One region of the Arthrobacter sp. G.S.26 genome, then DNA from elsewhere that is predicted to be linked to it. Evidence: riboswitches for the same ligand, from Rfam matches in the RefSeq annotation. Region 1 holds a riboswitch; the other holds the start of a gene.
What was found. Region 1 has a riboswitch for cyclic di-AMP ahead of ACRB8A_RS04090 (M23 family metallopeptidase). Riboswitches for the same ligand answer to the same signal wherever they lie in the genome.

Region 1 (7,049 bases):
TGACCAGCATGGTGCAGTCCTGGACCACACCCAGCTGGGCGTAGGCGGCGGAGAGGATAGCCGCGCCCTTGCCGCTGGCGGGGGCCTGGGCTGCGGGTGCAGCCGCCGGAGCGGGAGCCGAGGCAACGGTGGCCGTGACCTTCGGTGCCGCAGCAGGCTGCGCAGCAGGGGCTGCGGCGGCGGGCGCTGCGGGCTCGGCTTCCTGGACGGTAACTTCGGGCTCGGGCTCAACAACGGGAGCCGGCGTGGTGGTCACGGCCGGCTTCTCGAAGGTGATGGCGATGGTCGAAGCGGCGGAGATGGGGGCGTCAACCGTCGATTCAACTTCCAGCCCGGACAGCGGCGCTGATTCGCGCTGGGTGCTGGCGTCTGCAGCGTTGGCTGCGATTCCGCTGGTGAGGACCAGGCCGGAAGCTGCGGCGATGACGGCAGCCTGGCGTCCGAAGACTCCGGCGTTGCTGCCGACAGCCTTGGCAATGACGGTGATCGAGTTGGTTTTGGTGACCTCGGCGCGATGCCGTGCGATTGCACGAGTAGTCATCAGTTCTCTCTTTCGTTGTCCCGGGCCCTGCTGGTGGGCAGGCCCGGGGCGTTGGCCGCGCCGGCATCTTGGGGGTATTCCGGCGCGTCCAGAACGGGGATTTGGTGATTGGCGTGAAGCGGTTTCGAGCAAAGAAAAAGTTCCCGGGGCCGAAGCCCCAGGAACTACTTGCCGAGCGTGTAGAACGAGGAGGAGCCCGTGGCTGCCACTGCGTGGAGCAGGGTGCCCTGGGAGGGGTTGAGCGCGCTGATCATCATGCCGTTGCCGACGTAGATACCAACGTGCGCGCCGCCATTCTGCATGACCAGGTCACCCGGCTGCGGGTTGGACGTGGGCGTCATGGCGTTCCAGGCATTCGTGCGGGGAATGCTGATGCCGGCCTGGGCGTAGACCCACTGGGTGAATCCGGAGCAGTCCCAGCCATTGGGGCTGGTGCCGCCCCAGACGTAGGGACGGCCGATGCCCGTGTAGGCGATGGCTGCGATGCCGGACGTCGAAGCCGCAACAGGCGCGGCCTTCTCTGCCGGCGCTGCTGCCGCGGCCGTAGCTCCGGCTGCGGCCGGGGCTGCTGCCGTTGCGGTGGCTGCGGGGGTGGCCTGCACTCGGACCGGCTCCGGCTTCGGCGCAGCAATGGTTGTGACCACTGTGCGTTCGAAGGAAACGGTGGCGGTGGGAGCGGCGGTGACTGCCAGCGCGGTCTGGGCGGTGCCGGACTCGGTGGAAGCGGACACTCCGGCAGTGGTGTCAGCAGCTGTGGCAGGCAGTCCCATGGTCAGGATCAGGCCCGACGCGGCGGCGAATACTGCCGCCTGGCGACCTACTGTCCCGGCATTGGCACTGACGGCTTTGGAAACACTGTCCAAAGGGCTGGTGCGAACCGTGAGCGCACGGTGGCGCGCAGAATTGTGGCGTGAAGACAAGAAGGTGGCCTCTCCCAATGCCTGCGAGGTGAGCTGTCGGATTCGGATGGGAGTCACCCGGCCGCGCTGCTTCCTGGGAAGCTTTGCGACTTAACCCCAAGGCCTTCGATACAGCTGAAGGCCAAAATTGGTTCCCCCGCCCCTGCCAGACGATGAAATGCGAACGGACCTTGAGCGGTGGCAGAGCTAGGCAATCCACTCAAGAGCGTCAAGTTCGGAAAACTTGACGCAAGTTAGACGGTACAGCAGTTTCGTTTCAATGTCACATTCAGGTCACGGCGGATCTCGGCGATCCGGTAGTGAACCATCATTTGACTAGAGCCAGCCGGTAGGATCGACGACTTCGCCGTTGACCTGGACCTCGAAGTGGAGGTGGCAGCCGGTGGAAGCGCCCGTGGTGCCGCTCAGGGCCACCACATCGCCGCGGGACACCGTCTGGCCTTCCTTCACAGTGAAGGAGGAGAGGTGGTTATAGGTGGTCTCCAGGCCATTGCCGTGGTCGATCACCACGCGGTTTCCACCGCCGTACTGGTGCCAGCCGACGAATGTCACGGTTCCGGTTGCAGCAGCAAGCACGGATGTGCCGCACTGGGCCACGTAGTCCTGGCCACGGTGGAAGTCGCCGTTGCCGCCGGTGATGGGGCTGACGCGGTAGCCGAAGGGAGAGGCAGTGGTGAGCGTGGCCAGCGGCGCAGCAAGGCTGCCTGCCGAGGCCGCCCGGGAGACGGCGCTGGCGGACTGGGCGCTGAGCAGCTGCTTGAGCTTGCCGTCCGGATCGGCCTGGGTCACCACAGCGGAACGGCTGAAGTCCAGCTGGGCGCCGGCTTCTGCGGAGATCCGGGGCTGCGGGGTTACTGCGGCGGCAGCCACGGGGGTGGCTCCGGGTGCGTCGGTTGCAAGCACGGGGCTGGTGGCCGGGACGGTCACGGTAAGGACCAGGCCCGTGGCAGCCAGGGCGATGCCGGCTTTCTGGCCCATGCCGCTGGCCGACGCGAAGTCGGTGATCTGCCGGAAGGGACCCCTGCGGCGGCGCGCGTCGCGGTGGAAATCGCGCGGGCGCTCCGTGCTGGTGGCTTCAGCTGCCCGTGGCGCCGAAGCGGGGACGGCCGCACGGCGGCGTCCCCTGGAGGTCTGCATGGTCAAGAACGGTTCCTCTCTGGAAAAGCCTGCGGAGTTAGCTGTCGGATTCGGGTCAGAGAGTTCGTTCGACCCGGTCCGCGCGGGCAAGCTTTGGCACAGGGGTATCCCGTAGGATCCTTCACTGGAGAGGCTTGCTGCTGACGGACTTCACCCCAAGGCAGCCCCCGCTGCCGGTTGTGGTTCCCCCGCCTCTGCCAGAAATGACTTGTGCGCCTGATCCGCTGGCAGAGCTCGGCTCCGGATCAAGTAACGCTTATGTATCAACGCTTAGGTTCAACTATATCCGTTACCCCCGCAAAGTAACAATTCCGTTATCTTTGCGTAACCCGCTCGGGATTGGGTAAGTGCGGCGTCGGGCAGCGTCAGTTGACCGCGACGAAGACGTGCGCTGCCACTTCAGGGGGCAGTTCCAGGGCACCTTCGATGCCGGCCACGCGGACGGAGATGTAGTCGCCAACGCGCTCCAGCGAAACGGCTGCGCCGGGCCGGATGCCGCCTTCGTCGAGCTGGACCAGAAGTTCCGGTTCAACCTGGATGGGCTCCGCCAGCCGGCTCACCGTCACCGAGGAGGCGGGGCCGTAGGACTTCATGGCTTCGAGCAGGCTGACGGCTCCGTCCCGGAAGCCGTTGCCGGGCTGGCCACCCAACGCCGCGAGGCCCGGGATGGGGTTGCCGTAGGGCGACTCCGTGGGGTGGTTCAGCATCTCGTAGATGCGCTTCTCCACGCGTTCGCTCATCACGTGTTCCCAGCGGCAGGCCTCGTCGTGGACGTACGCCCAGTCCAGGCCGATAACGTCCGCCAGGAGGCGCTCGGCGAGCCGGTGTTTGCGCATGACTTCGGTGGCGCGCTTACGGCCGGTCTCGGTCAGTTCCAGGTGCCGGTCCCCGGACACCACCACCAGGCCGTCACGCTCCATCCGGCCGATGGTCTGCGAAACCGTGGGCCCCGAGTGCCTCAGCCGTTCCGCGATGCGGGCCCGGAGGGCAACGATGTTTTCTTCCTCAAGCTCCAAAATGGTGCGAAGGTACATCTCCGTAGTGTCGATAAGATCCGTCATCCAGCTCAGCTCCTCGAGCGCAGTACCTTGCGTTGTCCCACCGTACCGCCCAGACGGCGGCGTAGTCCGTGGAAAAGCTTAGCCTATTTTGAGTTTGTCCGAATAGATTCGGCTCTTCTGCCGGACTGTCTCAATGACTGGACTATGACGGGTGCGGTTCCCGCCGAAACACCACTTCAGGCACAATTGGAGGGTCCGGGCCGAGGGCCGCTGACCACTGGCGGCCGGCACCCAGCCGTCCCGGCGCAACAACTTCCACGCCGAAATTGGAGCACCTGTGAGCGAAACCAGCATCACGATCCCCGCCAACCTGCTGCCCCGGGACGGACGGTTCGGCGCCGGACCCTCCAAGGTCCGGCAGGAGCAGATCGATGCTCTTTCCGCCGCGTCCAAGGCCATTCTGGGGACCTCCCACCGCCAGGCTCCGGTCAAAAACCTGGTGGGCTCCGTCCGCTCCGGCCTGAGCCAGTTCTTCCGCGCCCCCGAAGGCTACGAAGTAGTCCTCGGCGTCGGTGGCTCCACCGCATTCTGGGATGTTGCCAGCTTTGGCCTGGTTGAGGAGAAGGCGCAGCACCTGTCCTTCGGTGAGTTCGGTTCCAAGTTCGCAGCCGCCACCAACAAGGCCCCGTTCCTGGCGGCTTCCTCCATCATCAAGGCGGAGCCGGGCACCCGTCCCACGGCACAGGCAGAGGCCGGTGTGGACGTCTACGCCTGGCCCCAGAACGAAACCTCCACTGGCGTCTCCGCCCCGGTGCGCCGCGTCGCGGGGGCCGATGAAGGCTCGCTGGTCCTGGTGGATGCCACCTCGGCTGCCGGCGGGCTGGACGTGGACGTTGCCGAAAGCGATGTCTACTACTTCGCACCGCAGAAGAACTTTGCCTCGGACGGCGGGCTGTGGCTGGGCCTGTTCTCGCCGGCCGCACTGGAGCGTGCCGCGCGGATCAAGGCCGGCAACCGCTGGATCCCGGATTTCCTGGACCTGCAGACGGCCATCGACAACTCCCGGCTGAACCAGACCTACAACACCCCGGCGCTCTCCACCCTGGTGACCCTGGACGCCCAGGTGCAGTGGCTGAACAGCAACGGCGGCCTGGACTTTGCTGCCGGGCGCACCGCCGATTCGGCAGGCCGGATCTACAGCTGGGCCGAGGCTTCGGAGTACGCAACACCGTTCGTAGCCAACCCGGACGAACGGTCCAATGTCATCGCCACCATTGATTTCGATGATTCCGTGGACGCCGCCCAGGTGGCAAAGGTCCTGCGAGCCAACGGCGTGGTGGACACCGAACCCTACCGCAAGCTGGGACGCAACCAGTTGCGCATTGCCACGTTTGTTGCCATCGATCCGGACGACGTGACCGCCCTGCTGGCCAGCATCGACTACGTGGTGGGCGAACTGCGCAAATAGCGCGCAGCGACATGTCCTGAACGCACGACGGCGCCGCCCGGCTAAACAGCCGGGCGGCGCCTTTTTGTTGTGGTGCGGAGTGCCGTGGTGCGGAGTGCTTGGTGCGGAGTACTTTGGTCAGAAAATGCCGTGCGGAGTGCTGGGGCTTCGGCGGGAAAAACCGGGCCCGCGGGGCCTTAGTCTCCCCGGCCGCCGAAACCGGCACTGTCCGGCGAGTCTTCATCCTCGTCCGTTTCGGCGTCGTCCGCGTCATCGTCGTCATTGTCGTTAGCTGCATCAGCTGACACAACTGCGTCGTGTTCCTGGCCTTCCGGCACCTGGTCCGCAACGTCGTCGTCCGTTTCTGCGGCATCCGCATCAGCAGAGCTGTGGGCCGGCGCGTCCCGGTGCCGGCGTTCCTGCTCCTGGGCAGCCTGTTCCTGCTCATCCTCAGGCCGGACGCGTTCGGCCCACGGCACCCATTCAGGGGCGAGGATGGATTCCCCGGACGGTAGCATGCCGAGCTCGTTGACGGTGACCGTCTTGGAGCGGGAGTTGCGGGTCAGCACGGCGTACCACTGCCAGCCCTGGTAGCCGGCGAGCCTGGACTCGAACAGGTGCGTCACCAGGCGGTCGCCTTCGCTTTTGGCGGCCAGGTGCCGGCCAACGGCGCCAGGTTCGGTGATGCCCTCGACGGCGGCGCGGGCCGAATCCACGGCTGCGGCCAGGAAGGCATCCGGCTTTCCAACCCGCCAGACGGGCACACCGGCGCCCCGCTTGGGCGCGGCCGGTGCGGGGGCTGCCGCAGCAGGGGTGGCCTGGTCAGCGGCCGGGGCGTCAGCGGCCTGGTCCTGCAGCACCGCTTCCGGCTGTTCAGCTTGGGGGTTCATGGTTGCCTAAACGTCCAGCTCGTCGGCGACCTTGCGGAGGGCAGCGGCGATGGCCTTGCCCTTGTTGCCTTCCGGGTACTTACCGGCCGACAGGGTGCCGGACAGGTTATCCAGCACACTCACGAGGTCCTGGACCAGGGGCGCCAGGTCCTTGGCGCTGGGCCGCTTGGCCTTGGCCAGGGACGGCGTTTTGTCCAGTACCCGCAGGCCCAGCGCCTGGGCACCCTTCCGGCCGTCAGCGACGCCGAACTCCACACGGGTGCCGGCCTTGAGTTCCGTCACACCCTCGGGCAGCGACGATTTGGGCAGGAATACTTCCTGCCCGTCCTCGCCGGCGAGGAAGCCGAACCCTTTGTCCTTGTCATACCACTTGACCTTGCCGGTAGGCACGTAATCAACCTTCTTCGTCTTAATGTCTGGGGACCCGGCCGGCCACCACCGCGTCCGCACTGTGGTGCGGGTTCAGGGTATGGCAGCTGCGGACCGTCTTGGTCTGTATCCTTCAAGGTTATCCTGCCCGGTGCCACATTCCCGCTTTACCGGGCCCCACGGGAGCCGTTCACCCCCGCCGCCGCGGGCCTGTAGCGTTACTTCCATGACACCCCCGCGCTACCGCAGGCCCCTGATGATTGCGGCCGCAGCCATTGCCCTGCTGTCCCTGGCCGCCGTTGCAGCCGTTATGGCGCTGGCCTTCGCCGGCGCCGTGGCTCCGCCCTGGGTGACCTACTCCGCCCTTTACGGGCTGCCGCTGGCATTCATCCTGATGCTCTTCCTGGTTCTGGACAGTGTTGCCGGGCGTCGCCGGGCAACAAAGCCTGACCGGCGGTAACGTTGGACTGATGTCCCTCATTCGCGCGCTCAGCAAGGACTTGGCCGCCCGCACCGATGACTCGCTGCGGGCGCTGTTTGCGGCGCGGCCGGACCTTATCTCCCCGGGCGTCCCGGATTTCGCCGCGCTGGCGGCCCGGGCCAGTGCGCGGGTCAGCGTCCAGCGGGCGCTGGAACGGCTTAACCGGCCGCAGATGCAGGTCCTGGAAACCCTCCACCTGTGCACCAACACGGACACCGGCCACAGCGCGTCCGCCGCGGGGCTCCGCAAACTCATCACCGGGT
Region 2 (7,049 bases), 160 kb from region 1:
CCGGCCTTTTCGTCCCACGCCCCGAAGACCACGCGGGGAATCCGCGACAGCACCACCGCGCCCGCGCACATGGCGCACGGTTCCAGGGTCACTACAAGGGTGCAGTCCGACAGCCGCCAGCCGTCTCCGGCCAGAGGGCGGGCAGCGGGCGTGCCGGCCACGGGCTTATCGGCCAGAGGCGCACCGGCGGCCGACGCGCCGCCCACGGGCTGGATCCCGCCGCTCCCCGCTGCAGTTTTGCCTTGCTCAGCGCCCTCGTCGCCGCGAGTGGCGGCAAGCTCCCGCAGCCGGGCAGCAGCAGCGCGGATGGCCACCACTTCGGCATGGGCCGTGGGATCGCCCAGTTCCTCGCGCCGGTTGCGGCCGTAGCCCAGCACCGCGCCGTCAGGGCCCACCACCACGGCCCCGATGGGAACATCCCCGGTGTCGAGGGCGCCGCGGGCTTCCGTCAGGGCAAGGCGCATCCATTCGTTGTGATTCATTCCAGCGGAGACCATGGGTCAATGATAGTTTCGACGGATATCCGGAACCCGTGACGCACTTTAGCCGGGAGGCACAATGAGCACCGTCAGAGACCGTGTGGACAAGTGGATCAAGCCATACGGAGCCCTTTGGCTGACCCTGATCATCGGCGGTGCCCTGGTCATCACGCTTGCCCTCCTCGGCGCCGAGGTCTATTCGGACGTGGTGGACGATGAGGGCCTTGCAAGCCTGGACCTGCCGGCACTTGACTACGCCCAAACGCTCCGCAACCCGGAAACCGACGCCTTCGTCACGGGCTTCACCAACGTAGGCGGCGGCATCGGCATGCCGATCCTGGCCAGCATCCTCACCGCGTGGCTGACGTTCCTTAGCCGCACCTGGCGTCCCATCCTTCTCGTTGCCGGCGCTGCAGCCGTGTCCACGCTGGCAACCACCGTAGGCAAAAGGCTGGTGGGCAGGACCCGGCCGGACCACGCCGAAGCCGTTCCGCCGTATGAGGATTCACCCTCGTTCCCCAGCGGCCACACCCTCAACACCACTGTGGTGATCGGTGTGCTCATCTACCTGATGTGCCTGCAGTTCGAACGGCTCTCCGTCCGCATTACCGCTATCGCCGTGGGCGGCGCCTTTATTGTCGCCATGGGCCTGAGCAGGGTCTTCCTGGGCCATCACTGGATGACGGACGTGATGGCAGGCTGGTTCCTGGGCCTGGCGTGGGTGGGCATGGTGATCCTGGCCCACAGGCTGTTCCATCTGACCCGCAGGAAGGCCCACGCCGGACCCGCGCCGACATTTGAGCACCCGGTCCTTCGCGAGGAGCAGAAGTAGCGCAACCCACAGTGCCTTTACGGGCCTGCACGCCCGATCCACCTGTTCGCCGGATGATAGTTTTAGACCCATGCGCACTCTTGTTGTGGACCACCCGCTGGTCGCCCATAAGCTCACCGTCCTGCGGGACAAAAACACCCCGTCGCCGGTGTTCCGGCAACTGACGGAAGAGTTGGTGACGTTGCTGGCTTACGAGGCCACGCGCGAAGTCCGCACCCAGCCCGTCACCATCGAGACTCCCGTCAGCACCACGGTGGGCACCGCCTTCACCAAACCCACACCACTGGTGGTTCCCATCCTGCGCGCGGGGCTGGGAATGCTTGAAGGCATGACCAAGCTCGTCCCCACCGCTGAGGTGGGTTTCCTGGGCATGGCCCGGGACGAGGAGAGCCTGGAAATCATCACCTACGCCGAGCGCCTGCCCGAAGACCTCACCGACCGGCAGATCTTCGTCCTGGACCCCATGCTGGCCACCGGCGGCACACTCCGCGAGGCCATCAAGTTCCTGTTCAAGCGCGGCGCCTCGGACGTCACCTGCATCTGCCTCCTCGCAGCACCGGAAGGCCTGGCGAAGCTGGAGGAGGAGCTGGGCGAGTCCAATGTGACAATCGTGCTGGCCTCCATTGACGAGCGGCTCAACGAGAAGTCCTACATCGTTCCCGGCCTCGGTGACGCCGGCGACCGACTCTACGGCATCGCAGGCTAACCAGCCACCGGGCCGCGCAAAAACTGCCGGCGCGGTCAGTTGTGGCCGAACCAGGGGCCAGGAACCCTTTCCTGGCTCCAGGGCCCGGGCTACCCTGAGCGGATGGACTGGAAACTTGAACTTGTACTGGTGCCCGTCTCCGACGTGGACCGTGCCCGGGATTTTTATGCGAACCAAGTGGGTTTCACCCTTGACCACGATCACCGGGTCAACGAGAACCTGCGCTTCGTCCAGCTGACCCCGCCCGGATCAGGCTGCTCCATCGCAATCGGCGAGGGGCTCTCGGATGCGCCGGCAGGGTCCGCCCCCAACCTGCAGTTGGTGGTTCCTGACATCCAGGAGGCGCACCGGCACCTGAAAGCCAACGGTGTGGATGTCACGGATATCTCGGACCCCGGCTGGGGTGAGTTTGTGTATTTCAAGGATCCGGACGGCAACCAGTGGGCCGTCCAGTGCATGGCTAAACTTCCACCCATGTAGCGGACGGCCTGCCGTGAAAATCCGGACGGGCACGCCAGGAGCCGGGTGCCGTGCAAAGCCGGCTGGGGCGCTGGGGCGCTGAACGGCTAACCGTGCTGCTGGCCAGGGTTCAGGTCCGAGACTGCCTTGGCCACGCGCCTGGCCCGGGTCTCCTCGGTTTTTGCCAGGGCCAGGGGCTCTACCAGGCGCCGCTGGGCGCTGTAGTTCAAGGCGGCGTACGCGTCGGACGCGGTGCTGTCTGCAGCCAGCGCGGCCGCCAGGTCAGCGGGCACCTCCACCACGCGTGGTTCGGTGTCCACCACCACGTCCACCTCAACGGCGTCGCCCGCGCCCGCCCCTGTCAGCTCACGATTGGCTGCGCTCAGGCCGATCAGGTACTGCCCGCCCATAACGGCAATGCTGCTGCGGTAGGACGCCCCGTTCAGCGTCACCACCACCGGCGGCCGTTTTCCGGCCGCCAAGGCGTCCACAATGCTGGCCGGGACTTCGATGCCGGTCTTGTTGCCGGAGCCGGCAATAACGGTGGTGAATTTCATGCCCCTTAGTATGGTGCCCGCGGAAGCGCCGCGTCACCTGTAGGCGACCCGGCGGTCCCGGGGACGGGACCGCCGGGATGGACCCCGCGGGTCCTAGTACCAGTTGTTGGCGAGGTGGAAGTTCAGGGCGGCTGCGGGGGAGCCGTAGCGCTCCTTGATGTAGTTCAGGCCCCAGTTGATCTGGGTGCGGTAGTTGGTGAGGTAATCCGCGCCGGAGCTTGCCATCTTCTCGGCCGGCAGCGACTGGACAATGCCATAGGCGCCGCTGCTCGCGTTGGTGGCCGTAGTGGTCCAGTCGGATTCCTTGGTCCAGAGCGTCAGCAGGCTCTGCATCTGGTCCGCCGACCAGCCGTAGGATGCCAGCTGGCTGGCCGCATAGGCCTGCGCACCGGCAGGGTCATTAACCGCGACGACGGGAGCGGGCTCCGGTGCGGGAGCGGGCTCCGGCGCTGGGGCAGGCTCGGGAACCGGTGCCGGTGCAGGCTCGGGGGCCGGTGCAGGAGCGGCTTCCACGGCGGGCGCCGGTTCCGCGGCAGGAGCAGCCGGAGCGGGCTCGGCGGCCTGGGGTGCAACAGCGATCGGCGCCGCAGATTCGCTCGGCGCAGCCTGGATTTCGCTCTTCTCCAGTCTCAGTGAGGAGCTTGCCTCGGCGGCTTTTGTTTCAGCCGCCACAGGGGAGGTGACGGAGCTGGTGGCTTGGCCGGCGGCACCGACTCCCACCAGCAGGGCGCAGGACGCGGCGAGGATGGCCGTGCGCCGGCCCAGGAAGGCAATGCCGCGCTTTTTGGTGTGGAATGGACTGTCGGCCCCATTTTTCGGGCGCGTTTCTACCGGGAATTCAGACATGATGGATCGCCTCTCACACCTGCGGAGTTAGCTGTCGGGTTCGGATGAGGTCATCCGGCCATCCGGAAAATTCACGAAAATGGCTTAACCCCAAGGGCACTCAGTGCCCGGGACTGTGGGTCCCCCGCCTCTGCCATGGGTCAAGAAGGATCCGGGAAGCGGCAGAGCTAGGCGTCATCCGGACATGCGCCCCGAACGGGAACCGCACCCTTTCGACGGTACAGGAGTCCGAAGCTTAAGTCACATTTAGGTAACGGACATCACGACGGCGGCGTGTCAGGTTGTGGGGGCGGCTGCTGCGAGCGGGAGGGAGATGGTGAATTGCGTCCTGCCCGGCTCGGACGTCACCCAGACCTTCCCGCCGTGCGCCTCGATGATCGACTGGACGATGGAAAGCCCCAGCCCGCTGGTGCCCTCCGCGGCGGCGGCCCCGGCCTGGTCGCCGCTGCCTTTCCTGGCCGCGTCCGCGCGGGCAAAGCGTGAAAAGACCTGGTCCACGAACCCTGCCGGGATCCCGCCGCCGTCGTCCGTCACCGTGACGAACGCCGTGTTGTCGGCCGTACCCACCCCTGCCAGGACGGTGGTTCCGGCCGGCGTGTGTTTCCGGGCGTTCGAGAGCAGGTTCATCAGGACCTGACGGAGCTGGGCTGGATCGCCCGTGACCACCACAGGCTCGTCCGGCAGTTCGAAGCGCCAATTGTGTCCGGGTGCCATCACCTTCTCGTCGCTGACGCTTTCCACCATGAGTTGCGTCAGGTCCACCTCGCTGAGCTTCAGCGGCTGGCCCTCATCCAGCCGCGCCAGCAGCAGCAGGTCTTCCACCAGCGCCGTCATACGCTCGGACTGGCTCTGCACGCGTGCCAGCGAACGGGCACCGTCGGGCGTGAACTGCTCCGTCATGCGCATCAGCTCCGTGTAACCGCGGATGGCCGTCAGCGGGGTGCGGAGTTCATGCGAGGCGTCAGCCACAAACTGGCGCACCTTGGTTTCGCTTTTCTGCCTCGCCTGCAGCGCGCTGGCCACGTTGTCCAGCATCAGGTTCAGCGCGTGCCCCACGCTGCCCACCTCGGTACCCGGATTGGAGTTCGACGGCGGGACGCGCACCGCGAGTGCCACCTCGCCGGCGTCCAGCGGCAGTTGGGATACCCTCGTGGCCACTTCCGAGAGTTGTTCCAGCGGTTTCATGGTGCGCCGGATCAGGACGGTGCCGATCAGCCCGACCAGCAGGAGACCGCCCAGGGACACAAAAACGAATGTCCACACCAGCGATGTGAGCGTGCTGTCCTTGACTGCCAGGGGGAGCCCGGTCACCAGGACGTCGCCGAAAGAGGTTTCGACGGCCACCAGCCGGTAGCTGCCGTTGGACAGTTCCCGGTCCACTGGCTTGCCGTCCGTCGCCAGGCCCAGGAGGACAGGCTTGTCGTCAGCCGCGAGGGGGGTGCGGGTGGTGTCTGAGGCGAGGAAACCGCCCGTGTTCACCTGGCCGTTGCGGATGCTGGCGTTGACGGTGCCCACACTCTGGCCCCGTGCGTCCAGTGGGTCCCGGCCGTTGAAGCCGCCCTGCGGCGGGCGGCCGGGATCGTTGGCCCGCTCCGCCGCCTGGCTCAGCTGGGCATCAAGCTGGCGGGTGAGGAAGGCATCCATTGAGGCGTAGCTGACCACCCCCACCGCGCCGCAGATGGCGATCAGCAGGGCCATGGCCAACGCCACCAAGCGCGTCCGCAGATGCCAGGTGGCGGGTCGGAGCACGCTCCGGCGGGGTGCCTCCGGGGCTGGTGTGGTGGCCACAGAACCTACTCTGCAGGCTTGATGACGTAGCCGGCACCGCGCACGGTATGGATCATGGGCGGGTGCACGGCATCAATTTTTTTGCGCAGGTAGGAAATGTAGAGCTCCACGATGTTGGCCTGGCCACCGAAGTCGTAGTCCCACACCCGGTCCAGGATCTGGGCCTTGCTGATGACCCGCTTGGGGTTCTCCATCAGGTAGCGGAGCAGCTCGAACTGGGTGGCGGTCAGCTGCACGTCGTCACCGGCGCGGGTCACTTCCCGGGTATCGATATTCAGGACCAGGTCGCCCACCACCAGTTCGGAGGTATCCATGGCGGCCACCCCGGAACGCTGCACCAGCCTGTGCAGCCGCAGCAGGACCTCCTCCATGCTGAATGGTTTGGTGACGTAATCGTCCCCGCCCGCCGCCAGGCCCACGATCCGGTCGTGGATGGCGTCCTTGGCCGTCAGGAACAGCGCGGGTACCTCCGGGGCGAACGCCCGGATCCGGCCCAGCAACTCGACGCCGTCAAAGCCGGGGAGCATCACATCCAGCACCAGGACGTCCGGGCGGAAGTCCTTGGCCAGCTTCACGGCCTCCGGCCCGTCCGCGGCCACGGCAACGGACCAGCCCGCCATGCGCAGGCCCATGCTCATCAGTTCGGAGAGGCTGGGCTCGTCGTCAACCACCAGGGCCCGGATGGGGGACCCGTCCGGGTGGGACAGCTGGGGGAGGTTGTTGGTCATGGAGTGCGAAGTGGCCATGGGACAACTCTCCGATCGTTCGGTTAAGCCCGGCTTTGGGGTTCCTGTGTCCAGGCTGTGAATCCCAGCCTAGCGACCTGGGTGCCGCTCAGGTTGGAACGTCCGCCGCAGCTGGCGGGAGTCCCGACTGGCTCCAGCGCTTTCGAAGAACGTCCAGGGGCCAGGCTGCAGGGATCTTGCGGGAGCGCACCGGGAACTTTTTCCGGAGAAGCCGGACATCGGCTGGACAGCAGGGTGCGGGAAGGGAGGAATTTTCGTGAATTCGGCTTGGCTGAAGTTCTTAATCCTAAAAGAAGGAATTGCCGAATATTGTTCTCAACAACATGGATTTTCCAGGTGCTGAACGGATAACGAACGTTATTCTTCACGCCGGACAGAATCGTGATCTGCAACACAAAAGCGCATTTTGTCTCACCATGCGGACGATGCCGTCCATTGTTACTTGCAAGTTGGCATTGTTACGCGTCACACTTCCAATGTGAACAAGAACTCAACAGCACCTGCAGCCGCAGAATATTGGCCCAGCACACCCGCTGCTGCCGACATGCGCTGTTGTCGAATGTACGCCTGACTTCCCACCCTCCGAAGTTCTTAGGCATTCGCCCCCAGCCCAGCGTCGGGCGTCCCTCCCCAATT

Region 2: it holds a riboswitch for cyclic di-AMP, as region 1 does, so the genes downstream of both, ACRB8A_RS03425 (hypothetical protein) here and ACRB8A_RS04090 (M23 family metallopeptidase) in region 1, are expected to answer to the same signal.

Annotation. Positions count from the first base shown of each region.
Region 1 covers NZ_CP193752.1:879,657-886,705, reverse strand. Annotated here, with positions in the region: gene ACRB8A_RS04100 (NlpC/P60 family protein) at 1-541, opposite strand, end outside; gene ACRB8A_RS04095 (C40 family peptidase) at 706-1,404, opposite strand; cyclic di-AMP (ydaO/yuaA leader) riboswitch at 1,466-1,640, opposite strand; gene ACRB8A_RS04090 (M23 family metallopeptidase) at 1,777-2,598, opposite strand; cyclic di-AMP (ydaO/yuaA leader) riboswitch at 2,609-2,817, opposite strand; gene ACRB8A_RS04085 (metal-dependent transcriptional regulator) at 2,964-3,659, opposite strand; gene serC (phosphoserine transaminase) at 3,937-5,067, shown strand; gene ACRB8A_RS04075 (DUF3027 domain-containing protein) at 5,244-5,936, opposite strand; gene ACRB8A_RS04070 (cold-shock protein) at 5,943-6,326, opposite strand; gene ACRB8A_RS04065 (hypothetical protein) at 6,532-6,765, shown strand; gene ACRB8A_RS04060 (helicase-associated domain-containing protein) at 6,776-7,049, shown strand, end outside.
Region 2 covers NZ_CP193752.1:717,186-724,234, forward strand. Annotated here, with positions in the region: gene ACRB8A_RS03400 (nucleoside deaminase) at 1-497, opposite strand, end outside; gene ACRB8A_RS03405 (phosphatase PAP2 family protein) at 559-1,311, shown strand; gene upp (uracil phosphoribosyltransferase) at 1,382-2,017, shown strand; gene ACRB8A_RS03415 (glyoxalase superfamily protein) at 2,120-2,497, shown strand; gene ACRB8A_RS03420 (YdeI/OmpD-associated family protein) at 2,584-3,033, opposite strand; gene ACRB8A_RS03425 (hypothetical protein) at 3,127-3,879, opposite strand; cyclic di-AMP (ydaO/yuaA leader) riboswitch at 3,885-4,036, opposite strand; gene ACRB8A_RS03430 (HAMP domain-containing sensor histidine kinase) at 4,156-5,667, opposite strand; gene ACRB8A_RS03435 (response regulator transcription factor) at 5,673-6,413, opposite strand.